3 regions of the Azospira inquinata genome follow, and region 1 is predicted to be linked to each of the others. Evidence: predicted binding sites of a transcription regulator. Region 1 holds the regulator's gene; each other region holds the start of a gene.
The links. Region 1 encodes sigma-54, which starts transcription at its own class of promoters, with help from an activator protein. Its sites were predicted from a motif close to TGGCACGCTTNCTGCTNA; they were not measured.

Region 1 (6,245 bases):
GCCATTGCCGGGCACCAGACGCCCTTCCAGGCACAGCACCCGCAGGCCACCGGCCTCGTCCCGCACACGAAAATCCACCCGGCAGCCATCCCGGCCCATGGCCCCCAGGGCCGCCTCCAGAGGACCCCGGTCCTCCGCCAGCACCACGGGCAACCAGGCATCCAGACTATCCCCGGCCCGTACCGCCCCCTGGCCGAACCAGCCGGGAATGGCGCCCCGGCGCCCCAGCAGGCGCCGGCTGCCCGGCTCGGCCCACCACAACAGTTGGCCCTGGGCCGTGAGAATGGCATCCACCCCCCCGTCACTACCCCGCCGGAAACGGCTACAAATCCAGCGCAGGGCGATGCCGAGCACCAGGGCCGCCCCGAGCAAGCCCAGGGAAGCCAGCCAGAGGCGCCCCCCCTGGATATTGCGCTGCCATAAGCCCAGAAGCATGGCGCCCCAGACCAGGGGAGCGCTGCGCAGACCCAGCGCGGCCAGGCAGGCGCCCGCCAGGATCAGGGGCAGGAACTGGTCCGCCGCCCCCCAGGAGGGGCCCAGAGCCCCTCCCAGGCAGACCGCCCCCAGGGAGAGGCCAAAAGCCAGGGCCAGCTGCCCCCCCAGGGGGAAACCGGTGAAGGAAAAGGGTGGGGCCCAATAGGGGCGGAGTCGGCGAAGAACATTCATTTGGGATAGAAATTGCCTGACTTTGGCCCCCGGAACAATTGGGGCTTACACGTATCCGTGCCCGCAAGGTTTGTGCCATAATCGGACGCTTGTTTTTGGGGATTTCGAGCCATGGAAGACAATAAGGCTAAGGCGCTCGCCGCCGCGCTGGCACAGATTGAAAAGCAGTTCGGCAAGGGCTCCATCATGAAGATGGGCGCCACCGAAGTGGACAAGGGACTGGAAGTCATTTCCACCGGCTCCCTGGGGCTGGACGTAGCCCTGGGCGTGGGCGGTCTGCCCCGGGGCCGGGTGGTGGAAATCTACGGTCCGGAATCTTCCGGGAAAACCACCCTGACCCTCCAGGTCATTGCCGAAGCCCAGAAAAAAGGGGGCGTGGCCGCCTTTATCGACGCGGAACACGCCCTGGATCCCCAATACGCCCAGAAGCTGGGCGTCAAGGTGGGTGACCTGCTCATTTCCCAGCCGGATACGGGGGAACAGGCCCTGGAAATCGCCGACATGCTGGTCCGTTCCGGGGGCGTGGATGTGATTGTGGTGGACTCCGTGGCCGCCCTCACCCCCAAGGCGGAAATTGAAGGGGAAATGGGGGACTCCATGATGGGCCTCCACGCCCGTCTGATGAGCCAGGCCCTGCGCAAGCTCACCGCCAACATCAAGAAAACCAACACCCTGGTGATTTTCATCAACCAGATCCGGATGAAGATCGGCGTCATGTTCGGCAATCCGGAAACCACCACCGGGGGCAACGCCCTGAAGTTCTATGCCTCCGTGCGTCTGGACATCCGCCGCATCGGCTCCATCAAGAAGGCGGACGAGGTGATCGGCAACGAAACCCGGGTCAAGGTGGTGAAGAACAAGGTCTCCCCCCCCTTCCGGGAAGCCATTTTCGACATCCTCTACGGGGAAGGCATTTCCCGGGAAGGGGAAATCATCGAGCTGGGCGTGAACAACAAGATCGTGGAAAAGTCCGGCGCCTGGTATTCCTACAACGGGGAAAAGATCGGTCAGGGCAAGGACAATGTGCGGGAATTCCTCAAGGCTAATCCCGCCCTGGCCCAGGAAATCGAAGCCAAGATCCGCACCGCCGTGGGGGTGACCAAAGCTGCCCCCGCCCCGGAAGCCCCTACCCCCGGGGATGACTGAAAGCCTGCGCGGGCGGGCCTTGCGCCTGCTCGCCTCCCGGGAACACAGCCGTCTTGAACTGAAACGCAAGCTGGCTTCCCACGCCGAAAGCGGCGAGGAACTGGAATTGCTGCTGGACGAGCTGGAGAAAGCCCGCCTGCTTGCCAATGACCGTTACGCCGAACAGCGGGTCACCGTCCGCGGCGGCCGCTACGGTAACGCCCGCCTGGCCGGGGAATTGCGCAGCCAGGGGGTGGATGACACCACCATTGCCAACGCTTTGGCCCAGGCCGGGGATGAAACCGAGCGGGCCCTGGCGGTCTGGCGCAAAAAATTCGGCAGCCTGCCCCAGGATGCCCAGGAGCGGGCCAAGCAGGCCCGTTTTCTGGCCGGTCGGGGTTTCGGCAGCCCAACCATCCGCCGGGTGCTGCAAGGCACCTGGGATGACGAGTAAAAGGTTCGCACCATGTCCGACCCGCAAGACAGCCAAAAAGGCCACATTCTTTCCGCCCACAACCTGAAGAAGCGCTACAAGGCCCGTACCGTGGTCCAGGACGTGTCCTTCGAGGTCTGCTGTGGGGAAGTGGTGGGGCTACTGGGCCCCAACGGGGCGGGGAAAACCACCTGTTTCTATATGATCGTGGGTCTGGTGGCCGCCGATGGGGGCGCCATCTGGCTGGACAACCAGGAACTGACCCACCTGCCCATCCACCGCCGGGCCCACATGGGGGTCTCCTACCTGCCCCAGGAAGCTTCCGTGTTCCGCAAACTGAATGTGGAAGAAAACATCCAGGCGGTGCTGGAACTCCAGGAACTGGACCCGGAGGCGACCCAGAGCAAGCTGGAGGAGCTGCTCGACGAACTCCACATCGGCCATCTACGCCACACCTCCGCCGCCGCCCTCTCCGGCGGGGAACGGCGCCGGGTGGAAATCGCCCGGGCCCTGGCCACCTCCCCCCGCTTCATCCTGCTGGACGAACCCTTCGCCGGGGTGGACCCCATCGCCGTGCTGGAAATTCAGAAAATCATCCGTTTCCTCAAGGAACGGGGCATCGGCGTACTCATCACCGACCACAATGTGCGGGAAACCCTGGGCATCTGTGACCGGGCCTGTATCATCAATGAAGGCCGGGTACTGGCCGCTGGTGGGCCGGATGAGATCGTTTATAATGAAAATGTAAGAAAAGTCTATCTGGGTGAGCATTTCCGCCTCTAATCACCCCTTTCTCCCCCAACAGCAGCCCGTCTGCGGAGAAGTCATCGTCATGTTTTCTCCCATCACGCGCCCATGAAACCGACCCTCCAACTTAAACTTTCCCAGCATTTGGCGCTCACGCCCCAACTGCAACAATCCATCCGGTTGTTGCAGCTGTCCACGCTGGAACTGAACCAGGAGCTGGAGAAGTACCTGACGGAAAATCCCCTCCTGGAACGGGAGGACGAGGATTTCGACGGTCCTTCCGGGCCTGCCGCCGGGGAAGGAAGTGACAGTGCGGCCCCTGATCCGGCGGGCACCACGCCCCGGGAAACGGAGCGGGGCGAGGATGATAGCCGGGAGCACGGGGAGCCGGGGGAAAGCGCCGAAACGGGCATCCGTGCCAGCGACGAGGGCAATGCCCTGGCCGCCGGGGAGGATGACGGCTGGTATGCGGAGGGCAGCTATCCTTCCGCCTCCCGGGACGAAGAAGACGATTCGGATTACCAGGACATCCAGGCCGCCAGCACCTCCCTGCGAGACCATCTGGCCTGGCAGTTAGGCCTCACCCCCCTGAGTGACCGGGACCGGAATCTGGTACGCTTTCTCATTGAAGCCCTGGACGACGACGGCTACCTGACCCAGCCCCTGGAAGAACTGGCGGACGCCCTGCCCCCGGAGCTCGAAATCGACCTGGACGACCTGCTCATCGCCCTGCGCCACCTCCAGCATTTCGACCCCACCGGAGTGGGGGCCCGCTCTCCCCAGGAATGCCTGGCCCTGCAACTGGAAGCCCTGCCCCCGGAACCCACCCGGGATCTGGCCCTGCAACTGGTGCGCCAGTATCTGGAACTCCTGGCCGGACGGGACTTCACCAAGCTGAAAAAGCTCCTGGGCTGTGACGACGACCAGCTACGGGCCGCCGCCCATCTGGTGAAGAGCCTCAATCCCCGCCCCGGGGCCCAGTACGCCCCCCTGGATACCCGCTACATTATTCCCGACGTGGTGGTGCGCAAGCTACGCAACCAGTGGGTGGCCAGCATCAACCCGGACGCCTATCCCCGGCTGCGCATCAACCGCCTGTATTCGGATATTCTCTCCAAACACCGGGGCTCCTCCCTGGCTGGCCAGCTCCAAGAAGCCCGCTGGCTGATCAAGAACGTACAGCAGCGCTTTGACACCATTCTGCGGGTCTCCCAGGCCATCGTGGAACGCCAGCGCCAGTTCTTCGAACACGGGGAAGTGGCCATGCGCCCCCTGGTACTGCGGGAAATCGCCGAGGTGCTGGGGCTCCACGAATCCACCGTTTCCCGGGTCACCACCCAGAAATACATGGCCACCCCCCGGGGCATTTTCGAACTCAAGTATTTCTTCGGCAGCCACGTGGCCACGGAAGCGGGGGGCGCCTGTTCCGCCACCGCCATCCGGGCCCTGATCAAGCAGTTGATTGGCGGGGAAGATGCGAAAAAGCCCCTTTCCGACAGCCAGATTTCCGAGATTCTCGGGCAACAGGGCATTGTGGTGGCCCGCCGGACCATAGCAAAATACCGGGAGGCGTTGAACATCCCGCCGGCTAACCTACGCAAGACCATCTAACCAAGGAGTAAATAATATGAACCTGCACATCACCGGCCATCACGTCGAGGTTACCCCGGCTATCCGCGAATACGTCAGCAGCAAGCTGGATCGGGTGCTGCGCCACTTCGACAACGTCATTGAAGTGAATGTGATCCTCACCGTGGAAAAGCTGAAGCAAAAAGCGGAAGTCACCGTCCGGGTGCCGGGCAAGGACATCTACGTGGAAAACGAAGACAGCGACCTGTACGCTTCCGTGGACGCCCTGGTGGACAAGCTGGACCGCCAAGTGATCAAGCACAAGGAAAAGGGCCTGGCCCACAACCGGGACAGCATGGATAAGCACATCGGCGAAGCCTAATCGCTAGCACCGCCGCCGCCCCACCCAAGGGGGCGGCTACGGTGGCCGAGCGTCGCCTTTTCCGCTATGATCCGGCCACCTGAAGGGTCTCCCTCCCGCCCCCCGGGTTTCTTGTTTCTCCCATCGTCTTTCCGGGGAGTACCCTAGCCCCATGGACCTCATCGCCAAACTCCTTCCCCCCGCCAACATCGTCCTGAATCTGGAAGCCAGCAGCAAAAAGCGCGCTTTCGAGCAGGCCGCCCTGTTGTTCGAAAATAACCTGGGGGTTGCCCAATCCACGGTTTTTGCCAGCCTGTTTGCCCGGGAAAAGCTGGGCTCCACCGGCCTGGGCCAGGGCGTGGCCATTCCCCACGGCCGCTTAAAGGGCATCAAGGAAGCCGCCGGCGCCTTTCTCCGCCTCACCCACCCCGTGGCCTTCGACGCCCCGGACGGCAAGCCGGTAGATCTGATGTTCGTGCTCCTGGTACCGGAGCAGGCCACGGAACAACATCTGCAGATTCTTTCCGAGCTGGCCCAGCGCTTCTCCGACAAGCTGTTCCGGGAGGCCCTGCGCCATTGCGACAGTATGGACGACGCCCACCGCCTGTTCACCGATTGGGGAAATCATGCGGAAAATCAGCATCGCGCAGCTGTTTGAAGACCATCGGGAACGCCTCGCCCTGGAATGGGTGGCAGCCCTGGGCAGCGAACGCTTCATCGATCTGAAACGGCGGGGCAACAACTACGGTGCCGATCTGGTCGGCCACCTCAACGTCATTCACCCGGAACGGCTCCAGGTCATCGGCTTCGCCGAACAGGCCTGGCTCACCAAGGCCAATCCGGAGCGCCTGAAAAACCAGATGCAGGACATGTTTGCCGCCGAACCACCCGCGGTGATCGTGGCCGAAGGTCTGGAAGTGCTGGCCATGGTGCGGGACACCTGCGAAGCCACCAGCACTCCCCTGATCACCACCCCCAAACCCTGCTCCGCCATCATCGACCTGCTGCGCATCTACCTGTCCCGGCGTCTGGCGGACACGGTGGCGGTGCACGGCGTCTTCATGGACGTTTTCGGCATGGGAGTACTGATTACCGGGGATTCGGGGGTGGGCAAGTCGGAACTGGCCCTGGAACTCATTTCCCGGGGCCACGGCTTGGTCGCCGACGACGTGGTGGAACTGGCCCGCATCGCCCCTTCCACCGTGGAAGGCCGCTGCCCGGGCATGTTGCGGGACTTTCTGGAGGTCCGAGGCCTGGGCCTCTTGAACATCCGCACCATTTTCGGGGAGACCGCCTCCCGGCGGAAAATGAAGCTCAAGCTCATCGTCCACCTGCAAAAGCCGG
Region 2 (6,245 bases), 1.6 Mb from region 1:
TGGTGGAGGCCCTGGACACCATTGCCCGAACCTCCGGGCCGGAGGTGGTGGGCCTGATCAGCACGGGCCTTTCCGAAACCCAGGGGGCGGATATTCCCCGCACCATCAAGGAATTCCGCCGCCAGCACCCGGAATGGGATGGCATGGCGGTGGTGCCCATCAGTACCCCGGACACCCTGGGCAATCTGGAAAGCGGCTTTGCCCGGGCCGTGGAGGCCCTCATAGCCCATCTGGTGCCCCGGGGTAACGGGGCGGGGAAACGGCCCCGCCAGATCAATGTGCTGGCCTCTTCCATGCTCACCCCCGGGGATCTGGAAGCCCTGCGCACCTGGATCGAAGCCTTCGGGCTCCAGCCCGTGCTGGTTCCGGATCTGGCCGATTCCCTGGATGGCCATTTGACGGACCAGGGCTATAGCCATATTTCCCAGGGGGGCGTAACCCGGCAAAGCCTAGCGTCCCTGGGGGAAGCCCGGGCCACCCTGGTGATTGGCGCCTCCCTCAACAAGGCGGCCGATCTCTTGCAGCAGCGCATCGGGGTGCCGGATTTTCGCTTTGGCGGCCTCATGGGCTTACAAGCCTGCGATGCCCTGACCGATACCCTGGCCCACCTGAGTGGTCGGGAAGTCCCGCCCCTGGTGGAGCGCTGGCGGGCCCAGTTGCTGGATGCCATGGTGGATAGCCATTTTCTTCTGGGGTCCGGCCGGGCGGCGGTGGCGGCGGACCCGGATTTGCTCGGTTCCCTGGTGGATTTCCTCACCGGGGTGGGCTGCCGGGTGGTAACGGCGGTGGCTTCTGCCCGGGCCGACAGCCTCCACGCTTTGCCCCTGGATCAGGTGATTGTGGGGGATTTGGAAGATTGGGCGGATCAGGCCCGGGCCGGGGGAGCCAATTTGCTCCTGGCCAATTCCCACGGCGCCATGGGGGCGGCGGAACTGGGCCTTCCCCTGCTGCGGGCGGGGTTTCCCCTCTACGACTGGGTGGGGGGCTATGCCCGGGAATGGATCGGCTACCGGGGCAGCCGCCAGACCCTGTTTGATCTGGCCAATATGGCCGCTAGCCAGCGGGCCGAAGTACCGCCCTATGTCTCCCGCTTCGCCCCCAGCCTGGGCCGCCAGGAAGCTCCCGCTCCCGTGGCGGCCCTGTAAAAGGCCCCCGTCGGGCCCCTCTTTAAGGACACTTTCCATGCTCAAAATCGCCTTTGCTTCCACGGACCTGGCCCGGGTAAATCTTCACTTCGGGGCGGCGGAACGCTTTGTCATCTACGACGTTTCCCCCGGGGAAGCGGAAATGGTGGGGGTGGGGGAATTCATGGCGGCGGTGATGAAGGGGGAAAACAAGGATCGGGCCCTACCCGCCGGGACCGTGTTGGTGCCCGGGGAGGAAATGCGCCCCAGCCCGGAAGAATTGCTGAAGCCGCCGGAGGACAAGGTGCTGGCCAAGCTGGAGTTTCTCAAGGACTGCGCTGCGGTTTATGCGGCATCCATCGGTAATTCCTCCATCAAGCGGCTCATGGCCGCCAACATCCAGCCCATCATCGTGGATAACGGCCACGATATTGTGGATCTCCTCAATGAGGTGAGTCTCGCCCTGGCCAATCGGGGCGCCTTGCCCTGGGTGGATCGGGCCCTCACTCAGCAACAGCGGCAGCAATCTCCGGACCGCTTCGCTGCCATTGCGGCGGAGGGCTGGAAGGGGGGGTATGTGCCGGAGGAAAAACTCAGCCACCAGTTGATTACCTCCGTGGATGAGCTGGACTGACATGTCCATGAAATTCGCCCTGTCTACCCTGGCCCTGCCCCCCGGGGATCACCGGCAGTGGCTGGCTTGCCTGCCGGCCTGGGGCTTTGGCGGGGTGGTGCTGGTGCCCTCCCGTCTCTGGGCGGACTGGCCCGATCCGGCCCAGGTGGCCCTTTACCGTCGAGCTGTGGAGCAGGCTGGTCTGGCCGTAGCCGCCCTCCATGTGCCCGCTGGGGACTATCCCCTGCTGAATCTGCTGGCCGGGGATGGGGTAGGGGAGGAGGGGGATCCGGCTGCCCACTTGCTGCGCCTTTCCGCCCTGGCCCGGGATCTGGGGGCTACCACTCTGGTCATTGGCCACGGACGCTGGTGCCGGGAACTGCCCATGGATGGGGCCTGGGCCCGCTGTTTCGATCTGCTGGACCGGGTGCTGCCGGTGCTGGAAAGCCAGGGGGTGCAGCTCTGCTTCGAGCCCCTGGGGCCGGGGGACGGGGATTTCTGTACCCGGGCCAGCGAGTGCCGCATTCTCACCAATGCGGTGGATCATCCGGCACTGGGGCTACAGCTCAACGCCCGGGCCCTGGTGGAAAACGGGGAGTCCGGCCATTCCGTGTTTGCGGCCATTTACGGGCGCCTGGAGAGCTTTACTGTGAATGAGCCGGGCCTGCTGCCCCTGGGCAGCACGGGCCGGGTGGATCATGCCGCCATGCGTCGCCATCTGGCGGCCAGCGGCTACGAAGGCTGGGTGGTGCTGGAGCAGAAATTTATGGAGCGGGGCTTTCCCGATGGCTTGGAGCAAAGCGCAGCCCTGCTGCTGGAGCGCTATTGCCGCCAGGACAATCTGAGCCTGGCCCGCCACGACGCCGCCTTCCGGGCTGCCCCGGGGGTGGCTTTGCTCCATTGAGGGTATAGGGCGGGCCTTTTGGGGCCGGACGCCGCCAATCTCTGATCTGGGCAGCCCTTCCTTTGGACTGGACCAGGTTGATCACACTACGGGGCCTTGGGGCCCCGTTTCTTTTGAAGGGCAGCGGCTGATTGATCCGGAGGTACGTGGGCGGCGGGCCGGGTTCCGAACCGAACCTCCTCCTCTTTTCTAATCTCTGGGGGGGCCAAGGCCCTTGTTCTCCGGAAATGGCCGGACGCACGGCCTGGAACAAGGAACCGGCCTTCGTACTTTTCTGAACGGGAAAGGCCGTTGTTCCGGGCCCGGATTGCCCGGCGGAAATGGGCTGGGAAAAGGGGGGCATTACGGCGTTTTGGTAGGGGCGGGGGCCGGGGGCGGAATATTCAACACTATGATTCCAATGGATTTCGTTGGTTTTTGAAAAAGCGCCGGGAAGGGGAAAACCGCCGCTATAAAGCCCCGTGAATAACGGTGGCACGCTTTCTGCTGAATGGGCTTGCCTTTACCTGCATCAGGCGATTAACCCCGGTCCTTGGTCGAACCAAGACCGACAGACAGAAGGAGTTGAGCGAAATGCCCATGGTCTTACTCAAGTGCGACAAGGATATTCCTGAGCGCGAGAAACACATCTACCTGAAGGCTCCGGACGAGGACACCCGGGAATACCTTCCCATTTCCAATGCGGCCACCATCCCCGGAACCCTGTCCGAACGGGGCTGCGCCTTCTGCGGCGCCAAGCTGGTGATCGGCGGGGTGGTGAAGGACGCCATCCAGATGATCCATGGCCCCATCGGCTGCGCCTACGACACCTGGCACACTAAGCGCTATCCCAGCGATAACGGCCATTTCCAGATGAAGTACGTGTGGTCCACGGACATGAAGGAAAGCCACATCGTTTTCGGCGGGGAAAAGCGCCTGGAAAAGAGCATTAACGAAGCCTTCGACGAAATGCCCGAAATCAAGCGCATGTTCGTCTATACCACCTGCCCCACGGCCCTCATCGGGGATGACGTGAAGGCGGTGGCCAAGCGGGTCATGGCGGAACGTCCGGATGTGGATATTTTCTGCGTGGAATGCCCGGGCTTTTCCGGGGTGTCCCAGTCCAAGGGCCACCACGTGCTCAACATCGGCTGGGTGAATGAAAAGGTGGGTACGGTGGAGCCGGAAATCACCAGCCCCTACACCATCAATTTCATCGGCGATTACAACATCCAGGGGGATACCCAGCTGCTGCAAACCTACTGGGATCGCCTGGGCATTCAGGTGATTGCCCACTTTACCGGGAACGCCGCCTACGACGACCTGCGCAGCATGCATCGGGCCCAGCTTAATGTGGTGAATTGCGCCCGGTCCGCCGGTTACATCGCCAATGAACTGAAAAAGCGCTACGGCATTCCCCGCCTGGACATCGACTCCTGGGGCTTCAATTACATGGCGGAAGGCATCCGCAAGATTTGCGCTTTCTTCGGCATTGAAGACAAGGGGGAAGCCCTGATTGCGGAGGAATACGCCAAGTGGAAGCCCCAGCTGGATTGGTACAAGGAACGGCTTAAAGGTACCAAGATGGCCATCTGGACCGGCGGTCCCCGTCTCTGGCACTGGACCAAGTCGGTGGAAGACGACCTGGGGGTCCAGGTGGTGGCCATGTCCTCCAAATTCGGCCACCAGGAAGACTTTGAAAAGGTCATCGCCCGGGGCCAGGAAGGCACCTATTACATCGATGACGGCAATGAACTGGAATTTTTCGAAATCATCGATCTGGTGAAGCCGGACGTGATTTTCACCGGTCCCCGGGTGGGGGAACTGGTGAAGAAGCTGCACATTCCCTACGTCAATGGCCATGCCTACCACAACGGGCCCTATATGGGCTTCGAGGGCTTCGTCAATCTGGCCCGGGATATGTACAACGCCGTCTATAACCCCCTGCGCCAGCTGGCCGCCACCGATATCCGGGGCGCCGCGAGCAGCACCGCCATCAAGGAGGCCGCGTAATGGATACCCGGGTGGATGAACTTTACGACTACGTCCAGGAACGTTGCCTGTGGCAATTCGCCTCCCGTACCTGGGATCGGGAAGAAAACATCGACGGGGTGCTGGGTAAAACCACCCAGATGCTACTGGGCCAGACCCCGGCGGCGGAAAACCCGGTGGAACGCTGCCAACTGGCGGACGCCAAGGTGGTGGTGGCGGATTTCCGCAGCCGCTTTCCCTGGATCAAGGACGTCTCCGAAGACGAAATCAAGGAATTGATGCAAGGCCTGAAAGCCCGGCTGACGGACATTGCCATCACCCATTCCAAAAACCACGAGCTCAACCACTCCCTGTATTGAGTTCGGGCCGGTTCCGGCGGGGCTGCGGAACCGGAAACCAGGATTCTTCATTGCATCACTTTTCGTGAAAGGTAGCTTATGTCTTGCGAAGAAGCCGTGACCCAGGAGCGACCGCAGGTCAAGGTCGTCTCCAAAGATCGTACGGGGATTATCAATCCCATGTACGACTGCCAGCCGGCGGGCGCTCAATACGCCGGCATCGGCGTCAAGGACTGCATTCCCCTGGTCCATGGCGGTCAAGGGTGCAGCATGTTCGTGCGCCTGTTGTTTGCCCAGCATTTCAAGGAAAACTTTGATATCGCTTCCACGTCCCTCCACGAGGAATCCGCCGTTTTCGGTGGCACCAAGCGGGTGGAGGAGGGGGTGATGGTGCTGGCCAAGCGCTATCCGGAACTCCGGGTCATTCCCATCATCACCACCTGCTCCACCGAGGTGATCGGGGACGACATCGAAGGCACCATCAATGTGTGCAACCGGGCCCTGAAGGCGGAATTCCCGGATCGGAAAATCCATCTGGTGCCGGTCCATACCCCCAGCTTCAAGGGCAGCCAGGTGAGTGGCTATTCCGAGTGCGTCCTGTCCCTGGTGAAGACCATTGCCAACAAGAAGGGCAAGCCCACGGGCAAGCTCAATCTCTTCCCGGGGTGGGTGAATCCGGGGGATGTGACCCTGCTCAAGCATTACCTGTCTGAAATGGGGGTGGAAGCCACCGTCTTCATGGACACGGAGGATTTCGATTCCCCCATGCTGCCGGACAAGACCATCGAGCCCCACGGCAAGACCACGGTGGAAGATATCGCCGACAGTGCCAACGCGGTGGCCTCCCTGGCCCTGGCCCGCTACGAGGGCGCCTCTGCGGCCAAGTACCTGCAGGACGAGTTTGAAGTGCCGGCGGTAATTTCCTCCACCCCCTACGGCATCAAGAACACGGACGAAATGCTGCAGCACATCGCCAAGCTCACGGGCAAGGAAATTCCCGCGTCCCTGGTGCGGGAACGGGGCATCGCCCTGGACGCCCTGGCGGATCTGGCCCACATGTTCTTCGCCAACAAAAAGGTGGCCCTTTTCGGCCATCCGGACCTGGTCATCGGCCTGGCCCAGTTCTGCATGGAAGTGGAACTGGAACCGGTGCTGCTGCTCCTGGGGGATGACAACACCAAGTACAAGAAGGACCCCCGCATCCTGGCCTTGAAGGAAGGCGCCAACTTCGACATGGACGTGGTGTGCAACTCCGACCTGTGGGAGCTGGAAAAGCGCATCAAGAACGGCCTCAA
Region 3 (6,245 bases), 1.3 Mb from region 1:
TTTCCGGGACCGAGGGGAAGTAGTGCCAGCCCTCCCCGGTTTCGTAGCCGATCAGGTAGGAGTTGATGCGCAGCAGCACCGCCCCCAACATCAAGAGTATGGCCCCGACAAAAAGCCGGGCCGGATTACGGCGGGAAGATTCCCGCCCCAGGATGAACAGGGGCGCCACGAAGCAGGCGTTTTCCAGCCAGAACATGAAGGCTTCCAGGGTGGGTTTGAAGGCTTCCACCCAGGCCCCCCGAATAATCAGGTCGCCCCAGCGCACCGCCAGGAAAACGCAGAGCAGCCCCAGCATCACCTTGGAAAGGGGCGTGAGGATGTGCATTTCCAGCTTGCGCCGGTAACCGGCCGCCGCCAGGCAAGACTCGAAGAGCACCACCGCATAGCCGATGGTGACCGCGGAAAGGAGGTAAATCAGGGGCAGGGCCAGGGTGCGCCAGAGGGGATGTATCTGTACCCCCAGCACCACCAGCAGGGAACCCAGGGAGGATTGGTGCATCATGGGCAGCACGGTCCCCAGGGCGATGAAGAAGAACATCACCTTGTTGAGCTTTTTGCGCTGGACATGAAGGCCCCATTGTTCCAGGAAGGCGGGGGAAAACTCGATCCACATGACGCAGATGTAGATGGAGATACAGGCTGCCACTTCAAACATCACCGAATTGGGGGAGGCATAGCCCGGGGTCAGGATGTGCCAGAAGTTCCACCAACGGCCCAGGTCGAAGATCACCCCCACCCCGGCCAGGGTATAGCCGAAGAGGGAGGCCAGCAGGGCCGGCCGGACCAGGGGATGGTATTCCCCCCGATTGAAGATATAGACCAGCATGGCCACGGAAAAGCCGCCGCAGGCGAAAGCGGAACCGATGACCACGTCGCCCACCACCCAGAGGCCCCAGGGGAAACCGTCGTTCAGGTTGGTGACGGCCCCCAGACCGAAGAGGAAACGCACCAGGAGGACCGCCAGGGTCACCCCGATCAGGGTCAGGGCCACATAGGTGACCGGGTTGAGGATGCGGCCGCCCACCGGGGCGGGCACGGCATGGGAATGAACGGACATGAATGCCTCCTTAGCGACCGGACCGGTCCTTGGGGTCGCCGTCGTCCTGGTCCTCCGGCTTGACGTTGCGCTTGGCGAAATAGGTCATGCCCCCCAAGACCACCAGGGGCAGGGCCATATGGCCATACAGGGTGTGTTGCAGGGTTTCCGACTTGGAGGAGGAGGATTCCTCCGGCAGGGGCCGCTGGCCCACTTTGTCGAAGGGCACGGCGGACAGCTTGATCACCTGGGTGCCCCCCACTTCCTTTTCCCCATACACATGCTGCTGGTAATGGCCCACCACGTTTTCGTAGCTCTGGTCCTTACCCCCCAGTTCGCCCCGGGGAAACACGGCGGTAGTCCCCGGCTTCAAAGCCAGGCGGCGCTTGGCTTCAGCCAGCAGGTCGGTGGCCTTGCCGAACAGGGTGGCCCCGGTGGGGCAAACTTCGGCACAGGCAGCGTAATGGCCATCTTTCATGCGATGGCGGCAGAGCTGGCACTTGCCGATCTGACCCGTGGGGGAGGAATAGTCGTACTTGGGAATACCGAAGGGGCAGGCCGCCACGCAATACCGGCAACCGATGCAGATATTGGGGTCATAGCCCACGATGCCCGTTTCCGGATTCTTGGTCATGGCCGAGACCGGGCAGGCGGACACGCAGGAAGGATCGTTGCAGTGCAGGCAGGAGGTTTTCATGAAGGCGTAGCCGTTATCCGGATCGTCCTTCGTCTCCATGGTGCCGATGCGGAACATCTTGATCACGTTGAAGGTCTTGGCGGTGGTATCCACCGGGGTATCCCACAACTGATCGGGAGTGGTGAATTCGGCGGGCAGGTTGTTGGCTTCCTTACAGGCCGCCACACAGGCCTTGCAGCCCACGCAAAGGGCCGCGTCGTAGAGCAGGCCCACCGCGTTCTTGGGCTGGGGATTGTTGCCCCGGGCACAGGCCGGTTCGCTGACGGTGCTCACCGCCGCCGCGGCGGCCCCTCCTAGCAAAGCCCCTTTGAGAAAATTACGCCGGCTGGTCATGGTTACACCCGCTCCGCCGGTTTTTCCGCCTCAGCCTTGGCCGCTTCGGCCTTCAGCCGGGCCTCTTCCGCCTCGTGGGAAAGGCCCAGGTTTTTCGCCACCCGGGCACCGGCCCCGGCAGCCACCCCTACCACGGCGGCCAGCACAGCGGCGGCCCCCAGGGTCGCCCCCTTGCCCTGCTCTTCCACAATGCGGGGGAAGGTGGCGGGGGGCGAGAAGGTCTTGATGTGGGCCGTCTGGTGGATCGGCTTGGCAAAGCCCACCCCCTGCTCCGTACAGCCGATGCAGGGGTGGCCACAGGCCACGGGCCAGGTGCCAGCCCCCGCGTCACCGAAGAGGATGACGGAGCAGTTGGCGTAGGTTTCCGGCCCCTTGCAGCCCAGCTTGTAGAGGCAGTAGCCCTTGCGGTGACCTTCGTCGCCGAATTCCTTGGCAAAACGTCCGGCGTCGAAGTGGGCCCGGCGTTCGCAATTTTCGTGGATGAGGCGGGAATAGGCGAATTTGGGACGCCCCAGAGCATCCACCGCCGGGAAGCGGCCGTAGGTCAGGTAATGGACCACGGTGGTCAGGAAATTGTAGGGATTGGGGGGGCAGCCCGGAATGGTGATCACGGGCTTGTCGATGACCTTATTGACCCCGGAACAGCCGGTGGGGTTGGGGCCGGTGGAGGGCATGCCGCCCCAGGAGGCGCAGGAGCCGATGGCGATTACCGCCGCCGCATCCGCCGCGCATTCCCGCACCAGTTCGATGGCGGTCTTGCCACCCACCTTGCAATAGACGCCGCCGTCCTTGGCGGGAATGGCCCCTTCCACCACCAGGATGTACTGGCCTTTGTGCTTTTCCATGGCCTGGAGCCGGGCCGCTTCCACCTGGTGGCCGGCGGCGGCGAACAGGGTTTCGTGGTAATCCAGGGAAATCATGTCCAGAATCAGCTTTTCCAGGGTGGGGTGTTCCGCCCGCAGCAGGGACTCGGTACAGCCCGTGCATTCCTGGAAGTGAAGCCAGATCACGGAGGGACGGGGCTTGGTCGCCACCGCCTCGGCCACGGCCGCTTCCGCGCCAGCGGGCAGGCCCAGGGTGGCCGCCGCCGCCGTGCAAAAGCGGAGGAAATCCCGCCGGGACATTTCCAAGCGGTCCGCTGCGGCAATGATATTGCTGTCGTTTTCCAGCAATTCGAATTTTTGTTCTTGCATGACTAACCCTCTGTCCAGGTCCCGGTGGTGGCCGGGTTTTCCGAATCTGGCACGGGATCTCCGCACCCTCGGGTTAGCTCTTATACAAGAATCGTGCCACAGTCATCTATAAGACATAACTCATTAGATTAATTACAAGTTTCCCGATGTCATGTCACAAAAGCGAAAACTTATTTGTAGCTTAGGTCACACAAGTGCAAACCTAGTTATCAGACCGGTAAGCAATCTCTCAGTAAACCGGCCCCACCCTTTTCCCCAGGGGAAAGCCTTGCACTTCCCCCACCTTCCCACCGGGGAGATGTCCCCGATGGGAAGCCAGAGCGTCACACATCCACCGTCAAACCTTCCACGTCGATGCGCAGCACGTCCTTACCCAACACCAACGCCGCATACAGGGCGTAGCGCTTTGCCCAGGTATCGCCCTGGGCAAAGGCCGCCGGGCCCACGGCCCGAGCCACGCCGAGAATGCGGTCCAGCACCAGGACCTTACCCACCGGATTGGAAGGTTCGCAGGCCAGTTCCTCATACTGGGTTTCGAACCAGCGTCGCGCTTCCTCCGCCGTATGGCCGGCCAATTCGCTTTCGGTGAGGCCGATTCCATATTCCTGATGCTTACCGAAAGCTACGATAACGTTATAAGACATGGTCTCCTCTCTCGGTTAGAATTGTTCATCCATTCTAAGCTCAAATTCCGGCGCGGGCGTCGGCAGACGCACCGCGCCAGCCCCCGTGGGAGGCCGGGCCCAGCCATCATGACCGAACTGACGGAAGAGGAAGTCGCTGCCATCCGGGGGCAACTTCACGAAATGCGGGTAGAACACCGGGATCTGGATCTGGTCATCGACCACCTGACCCTTTCCCCGCCCCCCGATCAGCTCCTGGTCCGCCGCTTGAAAAAGCGTAAGTTGCTGTTGAAAGACCGCATGGACCAGCTGGAACGACTGCTGGTGCCCGACGTCCCCGCCTGAGCTTGTGTCGCCCGATCCGGGCTAAATTCACAAGGAGTCTGCCATGGCCGGTACGGACGGCTTTAACCTGGACACCCTGGCGTTGCACGCCGGGCAATCCCCCGATTCCCAATTTGGCGCCCGCGCCACCCCCATCTACCTGTCCACCTCCTTCGTTTTCAAGGACTCGGATCAGGCCGCCGCCCTCTTCAATATGGAACGGGCGGGCCACGTTTATTCCCGCATTTCCAATCCCACCGTAGCAGTTCTGGAAGAACGGCTGGCCGCCCTGGAAGGAGGGGTGGGCGCCATCGCCACCGCCTCGGGCCAGGCCGCCCTGCACTTAGCCATCGCCACCCTGATGGGGGCCGGCGGCCATATCGTCGCTTCCCGGGCCCTCTACGGCGGCAGCCACAATCTGCTGGAATACACCCTGCCCCGCTTCGGCATTGAAACCACCTTCGTTCCCACCCGGGACCTAGACGCCTGGCGGGCCGCCATCCGCCCCAACACCCGGCTCCTGTTCGGGGAAATCCTGGGCAATCCGGGCCTGGACGTGCTGGATATTCCCCGGGTGGCCGACCTGGCCCATGAACACGGCCTGCCCCTGCTGGTGGATTCCACCTTCACCACTCCCTACCTGATCAAGCCCTTTGAACACGGGGCGGACCTGGTCTACCACTCCGCCACCAAGTTCCTCTGCGGCCACGGCACGGTGGTGGGCGGGGTACTGGCGGATTCGGGCAAATTCGACTGGGATGGCTCGGGCAAATTCCCCACCCTCACCGAACCCTACGACGGCTTTCATGGCATGGATTTCACCGAAGAATCCACCGTGGCCGCCTTCCTCCTCCGGGCCCGTCGGGAAGGCCTGCGGGATTTCGGCGCCTGCCTTTCCCCCATGAACGCCTTCCAGATTCTCCAGGGCATCGAAACCCTGCCCCTGCGCATGGCCCGCCACGTGGAAAACACCCGGCGCATCGTGGCTTTCCTGGCGGAACACCCGGGGGTGGAACACATTTCCTACCCGGGATTGGCGGACCACCCGGATCACGCCCTGGCGGAGAAGCTCCTGCCTCGGGGCTGCGGCTCCGTGTTCAGCTTCAGCCTCAAGGGCGGCCGGGCCGCCGGGAAAAAATTTATCGAAAGCCTGAAACTCTTTTCCCATCTGGCCAACGTGGGGGACGCCAAATCCCTGGTAATCCACCCGGCCTCCACCACCCACTTCCGCATGACCGACGAAGCCCTGCTGGCGGCAGGCATCGGCCCGGGCACTATCCGCCTGTCCGTGGGTCTGGAAGACCCGGAAGACCTGCTGGAAGACCTGAACCGGGGCCTGCGGGCCGCCGCCAAGGTTCAGGCGTAAGGGGAACACCATGGAACTGAATGTCCTCGGCCAAGCCACCTACGCCTACACCGGCGGTAAAACCTTCGACCCGGCCAAGCCCACCCTGGTATTCGCCCACGGGGCGGCCAACGACCACGGGGTCTGGGGACTGCAAAGCCGCTATTTCGCCAACCACGGCTACAACGTGCTGGCCCCTGACCTGCCCGGCCACGGTCGCTCCCAGGGCGCCGCCCTGGACTCCGTGGAAGCCCTGGCGGACTGGCTGCCCGCCCTCCTGGACGCCGCTGGCGCCCGGGAAGCGGGCCTCATCGGCCACTCCATGGGTTCCCTGGTCACCCTGGAAGCCGCCGCCCGTTATCCGGAGCGGATCAAGACCCTGGCCCTGCTCGGCACCGCCGCCCCCATGGCCGTTTCCGACGCCCTGCTGGAAGCTGCCCAGAAGGATCCGGACCAGGCCTATCGGATGATCAACCAGTGGTCCCACGGCCGCCCCCTGGGGGGCAACCCGGCCCCGGGCCTGTGGCAGCCGGGTTGCGGTCTGGCCCTGCTGCGCCACGCCCATCCGGGGCTGATCCACCGGGATCTTCTCAACTGCCGCCAATACACCCACGGCCTGGAAGCAGCCGCCGCCGTGCAGTGCCCCACCCTGCTGATCATCGCCTTAAATGATCTGATGACCGCCCCCAAGGCT

Region 2: the regulator sigma-54 is predicted to act here: its motif matches at 3,114-3,131, upstream of vnfD (nitrogenase vanadium-iron protein, alpha chain).
Region 3: the regulator sigma-54 is predicted to act here: its motif matches at 3,341-3,358, upstream of Azoinq_RS01510 (hydrogenase small subunit).

Annotation. Positions count from the first base shown of each region.
Region 1 covers NZ_CP064782.1:1,647,325-1,653,569, reverse strand. Annotated here, with positions in the region: gene Azoinq_RS07550 (PAS domain-containing protein) at 1-666, opposite strand, end outside; gene recA (recombinase RecA) at 778-1,812, shown strand; gene recX (recombination regulator RecX) at 1,805-2,245, shown strand; gene lptB (LPS export ABC transporter ATP-binding protein) at 2,258-3,007, shown strand; gene Azoinq_RS07530 (RNA polymerase factor sigma-54) at 3,080-4,582, shown strand; gene hpf (ribosome hibernation-promoting factor, HPF/YfiA family) at 4,599-4,922, shown strand; gene ptsN (PTS IIA-like nitrogen regulatory protein PtsN) at 5,074-5,559, shown strand; gene hprK (HPr(Ser) kinase/phosphatase) at 5,528-6,245, shown strand, end outside.
Region 2 covers NZ_CP064782.1:70,836-77,080, reverse strand. Annotated here, with positions in the region: gene nifN (nitrogenase iron-molybdenum cofactor biosynthesis protein NifN) at 1-1,145, shown strand, start outside; gene Azoinq_RS00340 (NifB/NifX family molybdenum-iron cluster-binding protein) at 1,183-1,758, shown strand; gene Azoinq_RS00335 (sugar phosphate isomerase/epimerase family protein) at 1,745-2,641, shown strand; gene vnfD (nitrogenase vanadium-iron protein, alpha chain) at 3,215-4,633, shown strand; gene vnfG (V-containing nitrogenase subunit delta) at 4,633-4,971, shown strand; gene vnfK (V-containing nitrogenase subunit beta) at 5,050-6,245, shown strand, end outside.
Region 3 covers NZ_CP064782.1:337,247-343,491, forward strand. Annotated here, with positions in the region: gene hybB (Ni/Fe-hydrogenase cytochrome b subunit) at 1-1,057, opposite strand, end outside; gene hybA (hydrogenase 2 operon protein HybA) at 1,068-2,066, opposite strand; gene Azoinq_RS01510 (hydrogenase small subunit) at 2,069-3,259, opposite strand; gene Azoinq_RS01515 (hypothetical protein) at 3,583-3,903, opposite strand; gene Azoinq_RS01520 (DUF465 domain-containing protein) at 4,012-4,227, shown strand; gene Azoinq_RS01525 (O-acetylhomoserine aminocarboxypropyltransferase) at 4,271-5,572, shown strand; gene Azoinq_RS01530 (alpha/beta fold hydrolase) at 5,583-6,245, shown strand, end outside.